DNA from 3 places in the Sporosarcina sp. P16b genome. Region 1 is predicted to be linked to each of the others. Evidence: riboswitches for the same ligand, from Rfam matches in the RefSeq annotation. Region 1 holds a riboswitch; each other region holds the start of a gene.
What was found. A riboswitch is a leader RNA that binds a small molecule or an ion and turns the genes downstream of it on or off. The one in region 1 is predicted to bind S-adenosylmethionine.

Region 1 (7,507 bases):
CTCTCCAAAATTTCCAACGCTTGTTCAAGTAAGTCCTTTCGGGAGTTGGTACGTACCCTATAAATCCGGATGTAGCCCCCGCCCCCTCGCTTAGACTCCACGGCATAGCCTCTTTCGACCGTAAACCGGGTTTTGATTACGTAGTTGATTTGTGATGGTACGCATTGGAACTTCTCGGCAATCTCATTTCTTTTGATTTCAATAGAAGCACTATCTTCCTCTTCTATAATCGACTTCAAATACCCTTCTATAATGTCAGAAATATTACGCATCTCGTCACCTCGCTTCACTCAATCTTCTAGTTGACTTTGACTATCTTTGACTTAATTGTATCGCAGTAATTGGGTGGGATGCAATTCATTTGTTTATATGTATACCTTATTACGTTGAAAGAAAACCTAGTGCTAGGTTGTCACATCTGGCTAATGATTATTCAATTAGTAATGAGACAAAAAATAAAGTGGATAGTTTGGCACCGTTTACTAACGTTCTAGACGGGTATTTTCCGCTTACGGTGTACTACTGTAATCTTTCTAAATGGAATTCTAACTATATTAGTTGAACATAAGAAGTAGTCCTCACAAGGGAACCTTTGATTTCCATTCCAGGCGGACGCGTTCCGCGGGCACGGCCTCAATCTCCTCGTCCGCTACGGGCAAAGACGTGCTCCTAACGCTTCGCTTTTACTCGCAAAAACCGTTCTTCGTTACGGTTTTCGCTACCTGCGGGGCTTTCAGCTTGTGCTGTTCCCGCCGGAGTCGCCGCCTGTAACGAAAATCAACTAAGTGTATCCTGTAATCTTTAATTCAACTTATATAAATAAGAAAAGACTGAAGAACAGATCCTTATAGTGGATTGTCTTCAGTCACGGAGTATACAAACATTTTTCTTCTCTTTTATTTACAAAGTGATGGGTTCTTTATTCAAAGGTTCTAGGTCGACTTCGAAGCCCATATCTTCCAGCATTTTATGATCTTGATCGTTTTCTTGACCGGATGTTGTGAGGTAGTCGCCGATAAAGATGGAGTTTGCAGCGTAGAGGCCTAGTGGTTGGAGGCTTCTAAGATTCACTTCACGTCCACCCGAGATGCGGATTTCCTTGCTAGGATTAATGTAGCGGAATAGACACAAGACCTTTAAGCAGTAACGGGGATCCAGTTCTGATGTTCCTTCCAATGGGGTTCCATCCACTGCGTGCAGGAAGTTTACAGGTATCGAGTCTGCGTCCAGTTCACGTAGGCTACGCGCCATGGAGATGATATCTTGTTTTGTTTCACGCATGCCGACGATAACACCTGAACATGGAGAGATGCCCGCTTCTTTGGCAAGTCCTACAGTATTTACACGATCATCGTATGTATGCGATGTTGTTATACTCTCGTGATGCTCTGCAGATGTGTTCAAGTTGTGGTTATAGCGATCTACTCCTGCCTCTTTCAAACGTGTTGCTTGTCCCGGCTTCAAAATACCTAAACAAGCACATACCGTCATGCCCTTGTGCTTCTCTTTAATCTGTTTAACAGAATCAATCACGATGTCCAGCTCACTGTCACGCGGTCCTCGTCCACTTGCTACGATGCAATAGGTGCCCGCATTATTAGCGGCAGCACGTTCCGCACCTTCCAGTATTTCTTCTGATTTCATCATTGCATACTTTTCAACAGGTGCTTTTGAAATGATGGATTGCGCGCAATACCCACAGTTTTCCGGACATAGTCCCGATTTCGTATTGATAATCATATTCAACTTTACTTTATTACCGAAGTAATGTGACCGAATCGAGTATGTCGCGTGCAGTAATAATAGTAAATCTTCATCTGGGCTATTTAATATTGCGAGTGATTCCTCATCAGTTGGTACATGGCCTTCGAGTACTTGAGTAGCCAGCCTTTGATAGGTCATTATAACGTCCGCCTCACTTTCAAGTGTTTTGATATTCTAAATGCGAATATGCCTGACAGTACAGCTAGAATTAAATCTTTCGGTAGTGGCGGCATCATCCACAGCCAAGCAATCTTGTAGGTAAACACGTCGGGTGCAGCAGCCCACATCTTGTACGCAAAATACATCCAAGTTGTACCTAGTATATAGTTGACTGCTGTAGCGACAAATGCTGCGATAATAAAAGCAGACAAAGTATGCTTTCGCTCAACAATCTTTCCAGCTACATAAGCAATCAGAATAAATGTGAGAATAAAACCAAACGTTGGACTTAAGATCTGACCGAAGCCTCCTGAAAATTTAGCGAAGACCGGTGCCCCTGCTAGTCCTATTAACATATAGACGGTCATCGATAACGCACCTAGACGACTACCAAGTAATAGCCCTGATAAGATAGCGAAAAAAGTTTGTAATGTGATGGGTACTCCACCAACTACTAAAAACGGCACGAAGGATGTAATATTCGCTCCAATCATCATTAACGCAGCAAACATCCCGCTATATACAATAGTTAGTGCGCTGAATCTACTTACCGGTCGTCTCTCTGTTACTATTGCCATTACGACACCTCTTTCTAAATTGGTTACCCCATAAATAATATCGGTTAACCTATTTCGTGTCAACACAATTTATTTTTTGGTTAACTCATAAAAGTAGACAAAAAAAGACTGCAGCATACCGCTGACAGCCTACTTCTTCTCATCAATCTGTTCTTCCTTTTCTTTGCGAAACAAAACACTTGAGATTAAACCACTGAATATAGCAGCCCCAATTGTAATGTACACACGCATATCATAAGCAACTTCTTCGTAACTGTTACCTATCATAATCCAAGCAAGTGTACCTACAAGAACAGCGATTGGAAATGAGTATTTAAAGAATCGCATAATTTCTCACCTTTTCGAGTTAATATCATTAATTTTAGCATATATACCGCAATTTCTCTATGCACTAACTCTGCGCTTTGAACTTCACCAAACGTTCACTTGACGATATCCAACAAAGCCGCTATGATGTGGTTAGAATAATCTAAATAATTGAATAAGAAACATATCTTATCAAGAGAAGCCGAGGGACTGGCCCGTCGACGCTTCAGCAACCAGCCATTTAGGCAAGGTGCTACTTCCAGCAGTCTGTCAAATTGACACTCTGAAAAGATGAGAGGGAACTAGTCATTGGGATTACAAAGCCTTCTAATATACTTGAAGGCTTTTTTTGATTAAAAAAGGCTAAAGGGGAGATGGATTTATGTCATTGCTCGAGAAACTACAAACAAATGTCCTAACGGCAGATGGTGCAATGGGGACGATTTTATATTCTTACGGAATTGATTACTGTTATGAAGAACTAAATATAGAAAAGCCTGAAATTATAGAGCAAATTCACCAAGACTACATCTCAGCTGGTGCAGATATAATCCAGACTAACACTTACAGTGCGAACGCAATCAAATTAGCTCGCTACGGCTTGGAAAGTCATGTCACGGATTTCAATAAAGCAGCCATTCAAATTGCCAAACGCGCAGCGGCGCCTGGGGGGCAATTTGTACTTGGAACAATAGGCGGCTTGCGAGGTATACGTAAAAGCGATGCGACATTGGATGAAATTGAAAAAGTCGTACTTGAACAAGCCAATGCTTTATTAACAGGTGATCCTGACGGTCTTCTATTAGAGACGTATTATGACTTCGAAGAGCTATCATCCGTAGTTACAACATTAAAGAAAATCACGGATGTTCCATTGATTGCACAAGTTTCAATGCATGATCCAGGCGTATTACAGAACGGACTTTCATTAAACGATGCACTTCATCAGCTTGAGTCCCTCGGGGCGGATATCGTAGGTGTTAACTGTCGATTAGGTCCTTACCACACGATTCAAGCATTCGATAATGTGACATTACCAGAGAAAGCATTTTTATCCGCATATCCAAACGCCAGTCTATTAGATGTAGAAGATGGACGTATTGTCTATGAATCAGAAGCAGAATACTTTGGACGCGCAGCCGTATTACTTCGTGATCAAGGCGCTCGCTTGATTGGAGGATGTTGCGGGACAACACCTAAGCATATTAAAGCGGCGAAAACACAGTTAGCGCGACTGACACCTATCACGGAAAAGGTCGTACAACCGGCGAAACCTATCGTGATTCATGAAGCGGACCCGGCAAAACATCAACCTCTTCACGAAAAAGCGAAAACAGAGCGTACGGTAATTGTAGAACTAGATACACCGCGCCACTTGGAAACAGAAGATTATATCAAAGGTGCAAATTTGTTATATGACGCGGGAGTTGACGCTATAACAATGGCAGATAATTCACTTGCTTCTCCACGCATCAGCAACATGGCGATGGGCTCGATCATCAAGATGCAACATAATATCCGCCCGCTTGTACATTTAACGTGTCGCGATCACAATCTCATTGGCTTACAATCACATTTGATGGGGCTTGATGCATTAGGCATTCACGATATCCTAGCCGTGACAGGCGACCCGACAAAGGTTGGGGACTTCCCCGGTGCTACAAGCGTCTACGATGTATCTAGCATGGAGTTATTGCAGTTAATCAAGAAATTGAATGAAGGAATTTCATTCTCCGGTAAGCCATTGCGCAAGAAAGCCAGCTTCTCTATTTCTGCAGCTTTCAATCCGAACGTCCGCGTCATCGATCGTGCTGTACAACGGCTCGAGAAGAAGATTGAAGCGGGTGCGGACTATTTCATCACTCAGCCAGTTTACACGAAAGAAAAGATTATCGATGTATATGAAGCAACAAAACACCTGGATACACCGATCTTTATTGGGATCATGCCATTGACGAATATACGAAATGCAGAGTTCCTGCATCACGAGGTACCAGGTATCAAGCTTTCGGAAGATGTGTTGGAAAGAATGCGTGAATGCGGAGAAGACCGTGAAAAATCAACTGAAACGGGGCTTGAAATTGCAAAAGAATTGATAGATACAGCGGCTCAGTATTTTAATGGACTGTATCTCATCACACCATTCCTGCGTTACGATATGACATTAGAGTTGTATGAATATATTAAGAAAATAGACCAGCAGAAGGAGAGGGAATTAACACATGCAGAGACATCCTATTGAAGAACAACTAGATAAAAGAATCCTTATCATTGATGGTGCGATGGGGACGATGCTGCAAGCGGAAGATTTCTCAACGGAAGACTTCGGCGGAGAAGAATACGATGGATGTAATGAATACATGAGTGTGTTACGCCCTGATGTTTTGGAGAAAATTCACGATGAATATTTAGAAGCCGGTGCTGATATCATTTGTACGAATACATTTGGCGGTACTCCCCTTGTATTGAATGAATTTTCACTTGGTCATCGTGCAGATGAAATTAATGCAAAGTCTGTAGAAATCGCGAAAAAGAGTGCAGCGAAGTTTTCTACACCAGAATGGCCACGTTTTGTCGCGGGTGCGATCGGGCCCACGACAAAGACGCTTTCGGTAACGGGCGGTATTACGTTCGATGAACTATCTAATGATTTCTATGTACAGGCAAGAGCGCTTATAGAAGCAGGCAGTGATTTGATACTGATGGAAACAAGTCAGGATATGCTGAATGTGAAAGCTGGAACAATTGGTATTAAGAAGGCGTTTGAAGAGCTTGGACGCGAAATTCCTATCATGATTTCAGGTACGATCGAACCGATGGGTACAACGCTTGCTGGACAAAGTATAGAAGCATTCTATATTTCTATTGAACACGTCCATCCACTTTCGGTCGGTTTAAACTGTGCGACAGGTCCTGAATTCATGACTGACCATTTGCGTTCATTGTCCGAATTGGCGACAAGCTACGTAACCTGTTATCCAAATGCCGGATTACCGGATGAAGAAGGACATTATCATGAATCTCCTGAATCATTATCGAAAAAACTGGAAGGCTTCGCTGAAAAAGGTTGGTTGAACATGGTTGGCGGTTGCTGCGGAACAACGCCTGATCACATTCGCGCAATTCGTGAGGTAGTTAAAGATAAGGCTCCACGCAAGATGCCAGAAAATCCTCATGGTCATGCCATTTCAGGGATTGAGCCTTTGCTCTACGACGATACATTACGTCCATTATTAATCGGGGAACGTACGAACGTTATCGGTTCACGTAAATTCAAACAACTAATTGTAGAGGAAAAGTTTGAGGAAGCTGCAGAAATCGCACGTGCACAAGTAAAACGTGGTGCGCATGTATTGGATATTTGTCTTGCGAACCCTGACCGTGATGAATTGTACGATATGACTCGCTTCATGAAAGAAGTCGTAAAAAAAGTCAAAGTTCCTCTCGTCATCGACTCTACTGATGAAAACGTCATTGCAGAGGCCTTGAAATTCTCGCAGGGCAAAGCAATCATCAACTCTATTAACTTAGAAGATGGTGAAGAACGCTTTGATGCCGTACTTCCTTTAGTAAAAAAATATGGAGCGGCCGTCGTTGTAGGAACGATTGATGAAATCGGAATGGCAGTAACGAGAGAACGTAAGCTAGAAGTTGCGTTGCGTTCTTATGAATTACTCGTTAATAAATGGGAGATCCCACCGGAAGATATTATTTTTGATCCACTCGTCTTCCCTGTTGGCACAGGTGACGCACAATACATTGGATCGGCAGTAGAAACGATTGAAGGAATTCGATTAATTAAAGAAAAACTTCCGCGTACTTTAACGACTCTCGGTGTCAGCAACGTATCATTCGGGTTGCCCCCTGTTGGTCGTGAAGTGTTGAATGCTGTGTACTTGTATCACTGTACACAAGCAGGTCTGGATTATGCGATTGTAAATACCGAGAAACTTGAGCGCTTTGCTTCGATTCCAGAAGCAGAAATCAAACTGGCGAACGACTTACTGTTTAATACTACAGATGAAACATTAGCGGAGTTTACGGACTTCTACCGTGGGAAGAAAAAAGAGAAATCAGAAGATGATATTCCGAAAACCGTGCCTGATCGTCTTGCGTACTATGTGGTGGAAGGTACAAAAGAAGGCTTAATTCCTGATTTGGAAACGGCTTTAAAGACATACGACGCACCACTTGATATTATCAATGGTCCTTTAATGAAAGGAATGGCTGAAGTTGGACGTCTATTCAATGACAACCAGCTGATCGTAGCGGAAGTTCTTCAAAGTGCTGAAGTCATGAAAGCTTCTGTTTCATACCTTGAACAGTTCATGGAAAAGAAAGAAGACGATAGCGGGAAAGGCAAGATCATTCTGGCAACAGTAAAAGGTGACGTACATGATATCGGAAAAAACCTCGTGGAAATTATCTTAAGTAATAACGGTTTTAAAGTCATAGATATCGGTATTAAAGTTACTCCAGCTACATTAATTGAAGTGATTCGTAAAGAAAAACCAGACATTGTAGGACTATCTGGACTTCTCGTAAAGTCTGCACAGCAAATGGTGTTAACAGCACAGGACTTTAAGGCAGCAGGAATCGACACGCCAGTAATGGTAGGTGGAGCCGCATTAACAAGGCGCTTTACTGAAACGAAAATCGCACCTGAGTATGATGGCCCGGTTATATTTGCAAAAGATGCG
Region 2 (7,507 bases), on a different contig from region 1:
CACTTCACATACTAATCTCGATGTACATGACTATTGAAGGAGGAAAAACATTTGACAAATCAATTCGAAACGTCTCAACACATGCAAGGCGGACAAGTTCCCCCATCGATGAATCACGGTGGACATGAGTTATTTGATGTTAAAGAGGTATTAAGCGCGTCAGTCGGAGCATTGAACCAAGCGATGATTTTACGTCCACATGTCCAGGATCCGGAACTTTTGGATATTCTCGATCGACAATACCGATTCATGCTGGATGAGTATAATATCCTTGTCGAAAGTTTCAAGACAGGCAAAGATCCCTCACATCCTACACAACGCTATCAAATGAAGGCAGGCAGCGACTTCATTTATGGTATGAAAGAAAAGGCACCTACTAAGCCAATTCAATCTACAGGTGAAATCAATGATGAAATCATCTCCGGCTTTTTGTTGGGTGCTACAAAAGAAGGCGCTACAGGCAAAACGGCTGCTTCATTAGAAGTATGTAATCCAGTCGTTCGCCGTGTGCTTGCAGATTCCGTACCCAACTGTATAGAAATGGCATACGAGTTGTCCATTTACCAAAACAAACATCACTATTATCAAGTTCCACAATTAAATGATCAGGATATGAATATGTTGCTTAATTCTTTTGCGCCTTCGCAAGGTCAACCGGGTATGCCCAACAACCTACAATAAGTAATAAATCAAGCAGATGGAGTTTTCTCCATCTGCTTTTTGCTTTTACACTCGTTATATTTGTATACTATGAAGAAGAACAGAATGGAGGAGTGTTTATATGAGGGTTGCGATCTTTGATTTTGATGGTACGTTGTACACTAAAGAAACCTTTAAATTACTCATGGAGCATTTAAAGAATCATCCTACATACAAGCAGTATTATAAAAATTTTTACCGTTCGATATTACCACTATATATTCGCTATAAATTAAAATTACTACCCGAATCTATTATGAAAGAGCGCTCAATGCGCCTTTATCTACAAGCCCTGGATTCATTGACGATGACAGAACTACATGAGTTTTTCAAAAGTATGCATAATAAAATGATGCCTGACTTCAATGAACAAGTCATTAATCGACTGACAGAACATCGAAAGGAAGGTTACCATGTCCTACTCGTTTCTGGTGCTTATACTCCTTTTTTAAAAGCAGTCACTAGTCACCTGACATTTGATCAAGTTATTGGTACAGACATCCCTTCTATTGGTGAAAAGATTGCAATGGATCGGCCATTCCTACATATTCAAGGTACACGTAAAAACGAACAAATTTACCAAGCCCTACAAGGAATAACTGTTGACTGGGACAATAGCTTCGCATATGGAGACAGCATTTCCGACCTTCCAGTCTTAGAGAAGGTTGGGTGCCCAGTAGCAGTTCGTCCAGATGAAAAACTTACCGTTGTAGCAAAAAAAAGAAATTGGGAAATCTTATAAAAAACGTGAAAAGTCCTGATTGAATCAGGGCTCTTCACGTCAAGTCGATTTTAATGTATTAATATATAAACTACCATCTGTCTGAATTTCTGCATAGAGAACATGCTCTGGCTTGGAAATCCCTTGTTTTTTTAGCTGTTCAGTTAGCCACGTGTCGGTTAATTGAAGTTCTCTCATATTTTTCTCTTCTACTATCCCGTTAGTAATAATTTCAGTCGGAATATATTTTGGCGGTGGTGCTGGTGCTTTGACATCTTTCTTTGTAGCATATTTCTCACTTGCATTCAGCATGACACTTAAATTACCATTCGTTTCGAATATCGCGTAATTGACATCTTTCATCGAAAATACCGACTGCTCCCGTAGCATCATATTTATATCATTGAAACTCAACCGTAATTTACGCATGGAACCTTCCAAAATCTTTCCGTTTTGAATGACAATCATCGGTTTATCATCGAGTAATACGCGGAGTTTAATGGATTTGAATGATAAGAAATTGGCAATAATTGTCAACGTCGCCCACAAAACCATTCCATATAAGCCGTTCAAGAATGGCGTTTCAGACTCTCCCGCTAAATTGGCCGCAATTGAACCGATTGTTATACCTGTCACATAATGAAAGAAAGTCAATTGGGACACTTGTTTTTTCCCCATAAAACGCGCCAATATCAACAGCACAACAAATGAGATCACCGTTCGCATAGTCATTTCCCAAAAGGATAATTGCCAAAATTCATCTATGTTCACTGCATACACCTCCAGTAGTCGGAGTATGTGCAAACTATAGAGGTTTATACACTAATTACTTTAATTCCAGTTATAAGGAGTTTTCTGGTAGACATAGTAATTGAGCCAATTGGAGAATAATAAATGCGTGTGGGAACGCCAAGTATTTATAGGTTCTTTGGATGGATCATCGTTCGGATAATAATTTACAGGCATATCAATGTCCGCACCTTTTTCTAAATCGCGGGCATATTCATCTCCTAATGTGTGTGCATCATACTCTAAATGTCCAGTTACCATAATATGTTTTGCATCATTTGAGATCACAATGAATGCACCAGCCTCTTCAGAAGCAGAAAGTAGAGTCAAATCGGGATGATTCTTTATCTCTTCTAATGAAACTCCGGTATGGCGTGAGTGTGGCGCTACATATACATCATTGAATCCACGTGCCAAGTTTACTGTCGGATCGGTAATATCATGTGAGAATACTCCAAAACATTTCTTTGGCAACTCGAACTTTTCAATTCCGTAGTGATGATAAAGAGCCGCTTGAGCACCCCAGCAAATATGGAGGACAGATGTAACATTCGTTTTTGTCCATTCCATGATTTCTTCCAACTCCCTCCAATAGACTACATCTTCAAATTGTAGAAGTTCGATTGGAGCACCCGTGATAATCATGCCATCAAAACGGCGATTTTTCACATGTTCAAAAGTGGTATAGAACGTTTCTAAATGATTCTGACTGACGTTTTTCGAAACATAGCTAGCTGTATTAAGAAATGTGACATTCACTTGTAAAGGTGTATTACCAAGTAATCGGAGCAATTGTAACTCCGTCTTCTCTTTTTCAGGCATCAAGTTCAAAATTAAAATATTGATTGGGCGGATATCCTGTGTTGTCGCACGTTCTTCATCCATAATAAAGATTTTTTCTTCTTTCAATAATTCTACTGCAGGTAAATGTTTTGGTATATTAATCGGCATTCTATTTCCCCCTTGACTTTCATTTATTACAATTTCTATACAAAAAAGCCCTCATTTCTCTTAGATAAGAAAAGGAGGGTTGACCGTTCACCGTTCTTATCTCTCAAGACAACAATCTTGTTGGAGGTAGCACCTTCCTGTATGCACAGAGGTTGCTGAAGCTTCATCAGGCCAAATCCCTCAGCTTCTCTTGATAAGAAATATTTAATTACTGACTATTATAGCATTAATAAATTAATTGTATAGCAGAATTATCAAATTGTTCTGCGCATTTAAGTTTTGTAAATTGTAGATGATATGTTTTGGTGTATAATAGAAATTACCCACTACTTTTCTTCGAGGAGGAGCTTATGAAGTCTTTAGGTATTGTTCGTAAAGTGGATCATCTCGGTAGAATTGTTATTCCAAAAGAACTTCGAAATTCTTTGTCGATCGATAAGGGCGACCCGATTGAAATTTTCGTAGAAGACGATAGAATTATTTTGAGAAAATATCAGATCAACAGAGCGTGTTTTATCACGGGTGATGTGATGGATGAAAACAAACTATTGTCAAACGGAATATATATCAGTCCAAAAGGCGCTAAAATCCTTATGGAACAACTAAAAGATTTCACGTAATACACGACATAAAAGCTTCTTGTAGCTAATTTCCTTATATAAAAAGGACCGAAAACAACTTCTGCAGTTGTCTTCAGTCCTTTTGTTTAATTGCCACATATCTTCCCGCCGGCAACCATTCCATTACGTTAAGCTATTAATAAACTCTTCGATCTCTTCCTTAGTTTTACGATTCTTACTGACAAAACGACCTGTCTCCGTTCCTTCGCTGAATGCTACGAAGCTAGGAATACCGAATATATCCAACTGACTGCATAAATCTATAAATTCATCACGATCAATTGTAACAAATTCATACTCTGCAAATTCTGTTTCCAATGTCGGCAAGAATGGTTCAATTACTCTGCAATCTGCACACCAATCTGCAGTGAATAAGAAAATCACCTTCTCCTCTTGTTTAAGTTGCTCAAATTGCTCAAGAGATTCTAACTTTTTCAATTTCCAACACTCCTCTAAATGAATAGTATACGCACACTATAACACTTATTCCTGCATTTCTTCCTTTCAGACGACTTATGCTATTTCCTTTCACTTGGTTAAATTCAAGATGTTTTTTTATAATTAACTCCCAAAACACGAACGTTCACAAATAATTCAATAATACCGTTCGCGTTTAACAGTTTTTCGTTTTTTCTGGAAAAGCAATTGACAATAGTTTTTGACGTGTTATGATTAATTCTAAATTAATAGTTGCTAAACAATTTTGACGAAGACATACCTTCCTGAAAAGAATTTTCCAGAGAGCTGACACAGTGGTGAAAGTTAGCAAATTCCGAGGTTGGGGGCACTTCCGAATTGATTCGCTGAACATTTTAGTAGGCTGATCCGTCACATGCACGTTACGCATGCTGAATGAAGGCTGCAATTGCAGCAAAACAAGGGTGGTACCGCGTTAGTTTATTGAGCTTTTCGCCCCTTACTTATATGTAAGGGATGAAAGGCTTTTTTATTTTACCTATAAGGGGGGTAGCGCGCAACTTACATAGACGATCAATTGTACTTAGCTTTTCCAACAAAAAAATCCACTACAAACAATTGAAGGAGAGAATGAATATCATGGCTTTTAAAATACTTATTAGTGATCCACTTAGCGAAGACGGAATTTTCCCATTACGACAGGCAGAAGGTTTTGAAATAGTAATGGAGACGGACCTGACACCAGATCAGCTGAAAGAACGTATTAAGGATTTCGATGCATTACTAGTACGCAGTCAGACAACAGTTACAAAAGAATTGTTGGAAGCAGCTGATCAATTAAAGATCATTGGTCGTGCAGGTGTAGGAGTCGATAATATCGATTTGGACGCAGCTACCGAAAAAGGAATTATCGTTGTGAATGCGCCGGATGGCAATACAAACTCTGCAGCCGAGCACACAGTTGCAATGATGATGTCCATGGCACGCAAAATCCCTCAAGCTTTCAACTCGTTAAAAAACAATAAATGGGATAGAAAATCATTCCTTGGCGTGGAATTGAAAGACAAAACTTTGGGAATTATTGGACTTGGCCGCATCGGGGCTGAAGTTGCAAGACGTGCAAGAGGACAACGTATGAATGTAGTGGCGTATGACCCCTACTTAACGGAAGATATCGCGAAAAAATTGGGCATAGAAATTGGAACTGTAGATGAAGTGCTTGAAGTAGCTGATTTCATTACAGTTCATACGCCTTTACTTAAAGAAACACGTAGAATGATCAACAAAGAAGCATTCGAGAAAATGAAAGACGGCGTACAAATTATCAACTGTGCACGCGGTGGAATCATTGATGAAGATGCTTTATACGATGCAATTGTTGCTGGTAAAGTGGCGGGCGCGGCACTGGATGTGTTCGAAGAAGAACCATTCCTTGACCACAAATTATTGACATTACCTGAAGTAATAGCAACTCCACACTTGGGTGCAAGTACATTCGAAGCACAAGAATCGGTTGCAGTTGACGTAAGCCGTGACGTAGTAAACTTCTTGACAATTGGTTCGGTTCGTAACCCAGTAAACTTGCCATCTGTTTCCCGTGATGTATTGGCAAAAATCGAACCATTCTTCGATCTTACAGAGAAGTTGGGTATGTTCTTATCCCAAATTCAGAACTCGGTTATCCATGAAATCAATATTCAATATGCTGGTGAATTGGCAAACTACGATGTGCGCGCATTAACACGTAACACAGTCAAAGGTATTTTGAAGCGTAATCTCGGAGAAACAGTTAATGATGTAAACGCGAAGTTATTGGCTGATCGTTATGGCATCAAAGTGAATGAGCAAAAAACAACTACTGGTAAAGGCTTCTTGAACTTAATCTCAGTAGAAATCGTTACTGAAAAAGGTATTCGCAAAGTTGCAGGTACACTTCTAAACGGCCTTGGAGCACGCATTGTAAAAGTGGACGATTATGTAGTAGATGTGATTCCAAGCGGTCACTTACTATTTATCCGACACATGGACCAGCCTGGTGCAATCGGTCGCGTAGGTACACTTCTAGCAGAAGAGAATATCAATATTGCAGCGATGCAAGTAGGACGTTCCACTGAAGGCGGATATGCTATTATGATGTTAGCTGTTGACAACCACGTCGAGTCAACTTCTATCAAACGTATCAAAGAAGTTCAAAATATAAACGATGCAAAAGCAATCGATTTATAAAAATATGAAAATCCAGCTGAGAAGTAAATTTCAGCTGGATTTTTTATGTACGATCGACAAAAAAATCAAATCCCATAACCGTTAGCATTCCGAACACTACACACCATAGCGCAATACTGATCGCAGACCAAATTGCCGTATTCACTTTCTTGGCGCCTAATACGAGGCCGATAAAGGCCGCGATATGGGTTCCAATCAATATTGGACCAGCAAGTGCTAAAACCGGCAATCCGTATGTATTCATAATTTTTTCTGCACGTCGTTGGCGTTTCGAACCGCTATTCCCCTTCTTTCGCTTTCTACGTGCTATCCATTCTTTAATATTTTGGAAACCAACAATCAATAGAAGAACTGTTGCCATATTGCCAGCAAATGAAAGAACTATCACCCATATAGGCGATAGACCCCGAATAATACCTAACGGAATGACAATCATAATTTCGATACATGGAATGGCCGCTCCCAAAAACACCATGATATATTCCAGCATGATATACCTCCTTGCTGTACAAACAGTGAAACATGAGTGGACAAGGATCAAAACCGATGAGATCAACTCATCGGTTTTCTAATGTGACCAGTATAGGAAAAAGACCATGTAAATTATCGATTTCATACGTAGGTTTCACTTCTTCATTCTGTAACTTATTTTCACGATTAATCCATACATTACGCATACCGACACGACTTGAACCCAAAATGTCCGTCATCAAGTTATCACCAATCATCAACGCTTCATCTGCTTGAACCCCACTTAACTCAAGAACATGCTTGAATATAGAAGCATCAGGCTTTCCTTTACCAAATGCACCAGAAACGATAATATTATCAAAGTAACCAGGTATCTCTGGTGAGATCGTCAGTTTAATCTGTTGTAAACTTGGTGAACCGTTTGTCAAAAGGATTAACTGATAGTTGTCCTTCAATTTATCTAACACTTCAAACGTCTCTTCATATATATATGGATGATTCTTACGCTCTCTTGGAAATACATCAGCTAATTCCCTACCAAATGTTTCATCATCAATCCCTAGTTTCTTCAACCCTTTAACCCATGCTTCCTTTTGGTAACCTGGAATAACCT
Region 3 (7,507 bases), on a different contig from region 1:
TATTCGTTTATTTTTTATAAACAATTTCCATTCCCTTTTGATCCAATAAGTATCGAAGACCTTCACGGAAATTCGTAAACGCACGAATTTGATTAAATTTCGATACATTGGATAGAATTAAATTTTGAGCAAACTCCGGTGAAAAACCTACAAAAATGGTTTCTGTGCCCATTAATTGCAACACACTGACCAATTCATTAATTTTTTCACTCAATAACTCATACCCCATATTTTCTTCTACTGCCAATGTGCTGATATCGGTAAAATCAATGACTACTGTAAGTATATTGTTAGCAGATATTCTTTGCACAATCTTTTCTTGGATATGCATAAAGCGTCCTACTGAAAGAACTCCGGTTAGCGGAACTAAAATGGTTTCTGGTACGATAGAAGGAATTATGGGCGCTGATAAATCCTCTATAATTTTCTCATACTTTATCATTTGTTTTCTAAGTTCTGTAATTTCTTGTGTTGAATTTGTTTCTCCATTCATGTAAGAATCCCCCACCTAGCAAGTAATATTGTATATTCACATACTTATATTTTCATGGATTAATCATACCATAAGATGATCGTGTTGGACTTATCCAGTTCGTTGCAAATCATTGAAACTTTACGTCTAACACTATAGACTAACTTAGTAATCCCCCAATCATAGGGATTCAATTATATGACCTATCAACCGGATACAAAGGTGCCTTCAGAACTCATTCAACAACTCGGATCTTCAAAGTTAGTAAACATATACACAAGATACTGGGCATTAGGTGCTCCCGCATCTATTCGATTGATTGACATTTCACGTAAAGTAACAAATAATAAAAGGTAAGCGCTTTCAAAATAGAGTATCTTATATCAAATACAACGAGAATGGTTCTTGAATCTTTCTATCCGAACGGTTCTCTTTAAGGAGCAAACACATATGGCATTCACGAGCTTAAACCAACTGATCGAGCATGCGGAACAGAGTCAAAAACCAATATACGAGTTAATGATTCAATCCGAAATTAAGCAAAAAAGCATGCAGAGGGAAACTATCATCAAGAAAATGTCAGAACAGTTTACGGTGATGGAAGAAGCTGTTCGTAAAGGGACAACTACATCCGTGATGTCACGCACAGGACTAACTGGCGGTGATGGACAGCGCTTATATGAATATGCCGAAAAGGGGAATTCTTTCGTTCATCCTTCTACCCTACACACCGCTGCAAATGCACTAGCTGTCTCAGAAGTAAACGCGAATATGGGACGTATCGTCGCAACCCCCACTGCGGGATCAGCAGGAATCTTGCCTGCCGTTCTCGTACATGCGCTCGATAGTGGCAAGTACACACGCGAACAAATTGTCTTATCCATGTTCACGGCTTCCGCGCTAGGCTTAGTCATCGCCAATCGCGCTTCCATTTCTGGAGCTGCAGGAGGATGCCAAGCAGAAGTCGGCTCCGCTACTGCAATGGCGGCAGGAACATTAGTGGAACTTGCCGGTGGCACACCTGACCAAGTCGGTCATGCAATAGGTATTGCGCTGAAAAACTCATTGGGACTTGTTTGTGATCCTGTGGCGGGTCTTGTAGAAATCCCTTGTATCATTCGAAATGGACTACATGCCATCACAGCTGAAGCGGCTGCAGATATGGCGATGGCAGGAGTGGTGAGTATCATCCCTCCAGACGAAGTGATCCATGTCATGCATGAAGTCGGACAGAATATGCCAGAGTCACTGCGCGAAACTGGTATAGGTGGCCTAGCTGGTACACCCACAGGGCAAAAACTGAAAAACCGAGTATTCGGGAAAGAAAAAGAGTCAAAAGAAAAAAGCAGTGGTGCGCCTGCTAAATACCAAAGTGCCTATGAAATCATCGGTCCTGTCATGATTGGGCCATCAAGCTCCCACACTGCTGGAGCCGTACGAATTGGAAACGTTGCACATCAGCTATTGAACGAGCAACCCATTCATGCAAAGTTTTCACTAATGGGTTCTTTCGCAACGACTTATCAAGGACATGGTACCGACTTGGCACTTGTTGCTGGTGTCATGGGGTACAATACGACAGATGATAGAATTCCGCATGCGAAAGAACTTGCGATTGAGATAGGATTAGAATATGAATTTACGAAACGTGTGCTTGGGAGCTATCATCCAAATACCGTGCTCGTCGAGTTAACAGGACCGACCAACAAAATAAAAGTCCTCGCCAGTTCACTTGGCGGAGGCAAAATCGAAGTCCAGGAACTTGATGATTATCCATTAAAATTCTCAGGCGAACGTCCAGCACTATTGATTCGCCACACTGATCAAAAAGGCGTTATTGCAGATCTTTTAGGTATTCTCTCGCGAAAAGGAATTAATATTGCCCGTATGGCGAATGAACGATTTGCAATTGACGGTCCCGCTATTACGATTTGTGAAATCGATAGCTCTGTAGATGAAAAAATGCTTACGGAGTTAAAACGCGACGTGCCTATTATTGATGATATTGTATTAGTAGAGACAGAATAAACACGCAGTAAAATACCAGACTTGAAGACACTTTCTATTGTCTTCAAGTCTGGTATATTTTTTATCGTATTCCTTTACATCCAACTATTATTTTTCCATCCAAGCTGGTTTACCGAAACCTTTAAATTCGGATTCAATCACTTCTAAAAACTGCTCAGATTCTACTACTTCAATAATGTCTTTCGCAAATTGCTTATCTATGTTTTCTGTTTTTACGGCTACAACATTACGGAACTGATCGGGCATATCTTCTAAAGCTAATGCGTCTAACAAATCCATATTTGCTGCAATTGCAAAGTTACCAGGGACTGCAGCTAAGTCAGCCCCCTCTACCGAACGAGGCAATTGCCCTGCTTCAACCGGCTGAATCACTAAGTTTTTTGGGTTCTCCGTGATATCTTTTTCAGATGCCGTTAATTGGTCAATGCCTTCATCCATTTTCACTAACCCTACATCTTCCAATACGTATAACGTTCTCGCAGCATTCACTGGATCATTTGGAATAGTAATAGTTGATCCCTCTTCAATTTCATCAAGAGATTTATATTTGTTTGAATAAATACCTAATGGCGCGGTCGGTACGATAATCAATTCAGAGAGTTCCATTTTATTTTCTTTCTCGAAGTTTTCCAAGTACGCGATATTTTGGAACAGGTTCGCATCTATATCTCCGCTATCCAACGAAATATTGGGTTGTATATAATCACTAAATTCCGTGATTTCAACGGTATATCCTTTTTCCTCAAGTCCAGGTTGTATTGCTTTTTTTAGCATGTCACTATAAGGACCTGCAGTTGCACCAAAGTGAATATTTTTATCGTCATCCGATTTTTCAGTAGACTTTTCTTCTCCACAAGCCGCTAATGCCGCAACTAACGCAGTTAGAATGAATGCAAGTACCAGTTTCTTCATAATCCATCTCTCCCCTATTATCTTTTATCTATCATTTTTGAAAAACGATCCCCACCAAATTGAATCAACTGCACCAGTACAATTAGAATGGCGACGGTGACAAGCATAATACTGTCATCATATCGGTAATAGCCAAAACGTATTGCGAGGTCCCCAATTCCACCTCCGCCAACAAATCCAGCCATTGCTGAATAGGCAACTAAGTTGATTAACGTCAGTGTAAGTCCTTGGATAATACTCGACTTTGATTCAGGCAATAACACATTCCAAATAATCATCCAGGGCGAAGCACCCGTTGAAATTGCTGCTTCTATAACCCCTTTATCAATTTCACGCATGGATGTTTCAACAATCCTTGCAAAGAAAGGAATGGCTGCAACGGAAAGCGATACACTGGCAGCTGCTGGTCCAATCGTACTTCCGACAATCAGTTTCGTCAAAGGTATTAGAGCCACAAGTAGTATAATAAATGGGATAGAGCGAATGATGTTGACGAGAAACCCAACCACCGAATTAATTGCACGATTCTCTAAAAATAATCCTCTATCTGTTGTAAATAACAGAACGCCAAGCGGCAATCCAATAATCAGCGCAATCGTAAGTGAGATGCCGATCATGTACAATGTTTCACCAAATGCTTTTGTAATATCCGGCATGAGGTCCATGATGTGAGATAGATCAAACATGTTGTCGGATCACCTCCACTTGTGCGTTTTGTTCAAGTATGTATGCAATCGCTTGCTCCACTTCTTCACGCTCACCTTGTAACTCCATCAAGAAAATCCCAAGTGCTCGTTCTTGAATATATTCAATCGAACCATGCAGGAAGTTTCCTTTGACCTTATATTTCTGCATCGTATCGGAAATTACACCCTCCATCGCTACTTCACCTTTAAATGTGATTTTTATCAATGTACCGACCAAATTGGACATGACGGCTTCAGGAATATCGTAAGACACCACACTGCTGATAAACTCCTTCGTTAATGGTTGAACTGGATGAGAAAAGATGTCATATACTTGCCCTTCTTCTATCACTTTTCCGTCTTGCATAATCGCCATGCGATCACAAATCTCTTTTACCACATTCATCTCGTGCGTAATTAAAACAATGGTGATATTCATTTCTCGATTGATCTTTTTTAACAATCGTAAAATGGACATGGTCGTGTTAGGGTCCAGTGCGGATGTCGCTTCATCACAAAGCAAAACGGATGGATTATTGGCTAGTGCTCTCGCAATACCAACGCGTTGTTTCTGTCCCCCGCTTAGCTGGGCAGGATATACATTGCGTTTGTCAGACAGCCCCACCATTTCGAGAAGTTCCATTACACGGCTCTCTATTTTATCTGAAGGCATTTTTGCTGCTTGTAAAGCGAATGCGATATTTTCGAAAATGGTCTTTTGACTAATTAAATAAAAGTGTTGAAAAATCATTCCGATCTTCAAGCGTGCCCGCCGAAGCTTGATTCCTGAAAGTTTCGTTAAGTTTACACCATCTATTAAAATAGTGCCGCTCGTTGGCCTTTCCAACAAATTCAAACAACGTATAAGAGAACTTTTTCCGGCCCCTGAATAACCGACAATGCCAAATATTTCTCCAGTCTCGATGTCTAGTGATACGTCATCTACACCTTTTATCACTTTTTCTTTTGTCTGATATTCCTTAGACAAATGTTGAAATTGGATCATGTTCTCACTTCTTTCTACATTCAAGTAAATACTAATCATCAACAGTTGGTTATAGTTTATTTCTAAATAAAAAAATCTTTCATTTTTCTAAATGAAAGAGGGACTGAAATATTCTCAGCTTATCTCTCAGATGGAAAACCATACTGTAGGATTTGGCACCTTCCTTGTATTATGCAAGGGGTTGCTGGACATCATCGGGCCATTTCCCTCCGTCGCTCTTGATAAGAGATTGCTATTAAATTATATGCATAAAACATATACTAATCTGAATTAATAAAACTGTCAAGGTGAATAACGCCAATTCATCAGAATATCCGACTTATTCTATCAGTTTTAAATTCCATTAACTAGTTTTGGCAATTCTCTAGAATCGAATAACCATCCTTCTATTGAAAAGTCTAGTATGATCTATGTATACTTAACGCACATACCCTATCAAAGAAAGAAGGAATAGACTATGGCATTATCCAACCGATTACAACAACTCCCTCCGCATTTCTTTACATTATTATTAAATAAAATAGAAAAGGCTATGGATGAAGGCAGAGATGTGATTAACCTAGGACGTGGAAATCCTGATCAGCCAACACCTCCTCATATTATTAAAGCATTACAAGAAGCAGTTGAAGATCCAGCTACACACGGTTATTCTCCATTTCGGGGGACACTTGCTTTAAAACAAGCAGTCGCTGAATATTATCAGCGTGAATACAATGTCACGATTGATCCCGAAACAGAAGTTGCGGTACTTGGCGGTACAAAAATAGGTGTCGTAGAACTACCTCTTGCTATTATGAATGAAGGTGAATTATTATTGCTGCCAGACCCGGGTTATCCTGATTACTTATCCGGCGTCAGCTTAGCAGGTATTCGATATGATACGATGCCGCTACGTAAGGAGAATGGATTTCTCCCTGATTACGATAAATTAACGGATGATCAGAAAAAAGATGCCAAGCTCATGTACTTAAACTATCCAAGTAATCCAACGGGTGTTACAGCCACACCCGAGTTTTATGAAAAAACGGTGGCATTTGCCAAAGAACATCAGATTGCGGTCTTACAAGATTTTGCGTATGGTGGCATTGGTTTTGAAGGTAAGAAACCGATTAGTTTTTTACAAACTGAAGGAGCAAAGGAAGTCGGCATTGAAATGCTATCTCTTTCCAAAATATATAATATGGCTGGCTGGCGAGTCGGTTTTGCAGTCGGCAACTCTGAAATAATAGAAGCATTAAATGTATTGCAAGACCATTTATTCACTGGCATCTTCCCAGCAATTCAACGTGCAGCTATTGAAGCATTGACGGGTCCCCAACAATGCGTTGAAGAGCTAGTGGCGCTCTATGAAGGGCGTCTGACGGTATTGCTAACGGAATGTGAACGCATTGGTTGGGATGTTACAGCTCCTACAGGCTCATTTTTTGCTTGGCTTCCTGTCCCGGAAGGCTTTACAAGTGAAACCTTCGCTGACTTATTACTGGATAAAGCAGACGTCGCGGTATCGCCAGGGAACGGATTTGGTGTATACGGAGAAGGATATATTCGTGTCGGGTTGTTGGAAAGTGAAGACCGGTTGCAAGAAGCAGTTCGCCGCATTGAAAAGCTCGGTTTATTTAAGTAACAAGATATAATTCCGCTATCACTTCATTATATAAAAAGCCTCCTTACTCATACCAGTATTTCTGGAATGGCAAGGAGGCTTTCACATGTATAAATAAATCATTTAAGCTATAGATTTTCTGAAATACATTAATCAAGTTCTACGTTATCCAGTAATGCACGCACTTCATCTGTCGTATTTGTATTCATTAATTCATTTCTAAGTTCAGCTGCCCCACGGAATCCTTTAACATAAATCTTAAAGAATCGACGTAATGGTTTAAACAATCGTGGTTCAAGTTCTGTCGAGTATTTATCAAAAAGATCTAAATGAAGGCGCAAAAGATCCAGCAATTCTTTATGATCATGCTCTCTCTTCACTTTTTCAAATGCAAATGGATTATTAAAAATTCCACGTCCAATCATAACCCCATCGACGCCGTACTTTTTCACAAGCTCCATACCCATTTGACGATCGAGAATATCTCCATTGATCGTCAGCAACGTGTCGGGCGCTATTTCATCACGAAGTTTCTTAATCTCCGGAATCAATTCCCAATGCGCGCTCCCATTACTCATTTCTTTGCGAGTACGAAGATGAATCGACAAGTTCGCAATATCTTGCTCCAGTACATGTCTAAGCCATGTGTGCCATTCCTCAATGTCTGTATAGCCAAGACGAGTCTTTACACTAACAGGTAATCCGCCAGCTTTTGCTGCTTGAATAATTGCCGCAGCTGTTTCAGGATGGTTGATTAGACCACTACCCTTACCTTTTGTTGCTACATTTGGCACAGGGCA

Region 2: it holds a riboswitch for S-adenosylmethionine, as region 1 does, so the genes downstream of both, metA (homoserine O-acetyltransferase MetA) here and CSV77_RS08255 (bifunctional homocysteine S-methyltransferase/methylenetetrahydrofolate reductase) in region 1, are expected to answer to the same signal.
Region 3: it holds a riboswitch for S-adenosylmethionine, as region 1 does, so the genes downstream of both, CSV77_RS09105 (methionine ABC transporter ATP-binding protein) here and CSV77_RS08255 (bifunctional homocysteine S-methyltransferase/methylenetetrahydrofolate reductase) in region 1, are expected to answer to the same signal.

What each region holds. Positions count from the first base shown of each region.
Region 1 covers NZ_PDYO01000005.1:81,419-88,925, forward strand. The annotation lists gene CSV77_RS08235 (CtsR family transcriptional regulator) at 1-272, opposite strand, end outside; gene bioB (biotin synthase BioB) at 901-1,902, opposite strand; gene CSV77_RS08245 (biotin transporter BioY) at 1,902-2,501, opposite strand; gene CSV77_RS08250 (hypothetical protein) at 2,631-2,828, opposite strand; SAM riboswitch class I at 2,994-3,105, shown strand; gene CSV77_RS08255 (bifunctional homocysteine S-methyltransferase/methylenetetrahydrofolate reductase) at 3,190-5,049, shown strand; gene metH (methionine synthase) at 5,030-7,507, shown strand, end outside.
Region 2 covers NZ_PDYO01000002.1:495,015-502,521, forward strand. The annotation lists gene CSV77_RS05505 (spore coat protein) at 52-681, shown strand; gene CSV77_RS05510 (HAD family hydrolase) at 782-1,441, shown strand; gene CSV77_RS05515 (YetF domain-containing protein) at 1,481-2,185, opposite strand; gene metA (homoserine O-acetyltransferase MetA) at 2,252-3,160, opposite strand; SAM riboswitch class I at 3,254-3,360, opposite strand; gene CSV77_RS05525 (AbrB/MazE/SpoVT family DNA-binding domain-containing protein) at 3,511-3,780, shown strand; gene CSV77_RS05530 (thioredoxin family protein) at 3,904-4,218, opposite strand; gene serA (phosphoglycerate dehydrogenase) at 4,837-6,423, shown strand; gene CSV77_RS05540 (small multi-drug export protein) at 6,467-6,913, opposite strand; gene CSV77_RS05545 (HAD family hydrolase) at 6,981-7,507, opposite strand, start outside.
Region 3 covers NZ_PDYO01000006.1:37,401-44,907, reverse strand. The annotation lists gene CSV77_RS09125 (STAS domain-containing protein) at 8-493, opposite strand; gene sdaAA (L-serine ammonia-lyase, iron-sulfur-dependent, subunit alpha) at 923-2,500, shown strand; gene CSV77_RS09115 (MetQ/NlpA family ABC transporter substrate-binding protein) at 2,588-3,412, opposite strand; gene CSV77_RS09110 (methionine ABC transporter permease) at 3,430-4,098, opposite strand; gene CSV77_RS09105 (methionine ABC transporter ATP-binding protein) at 4,091-5,104, opposite strand; SAM riboswitch class I at 5,221-5,332, opposite strand; gene CSV77_RS09100 (pyridoxal phosphate-dependent aminotransferase) at 5,562-6,728, shown strand; gene CSV77_RS09095 (tRNA dihydrouridine synthase) at 6,857-7,507, opposite strand, start outside.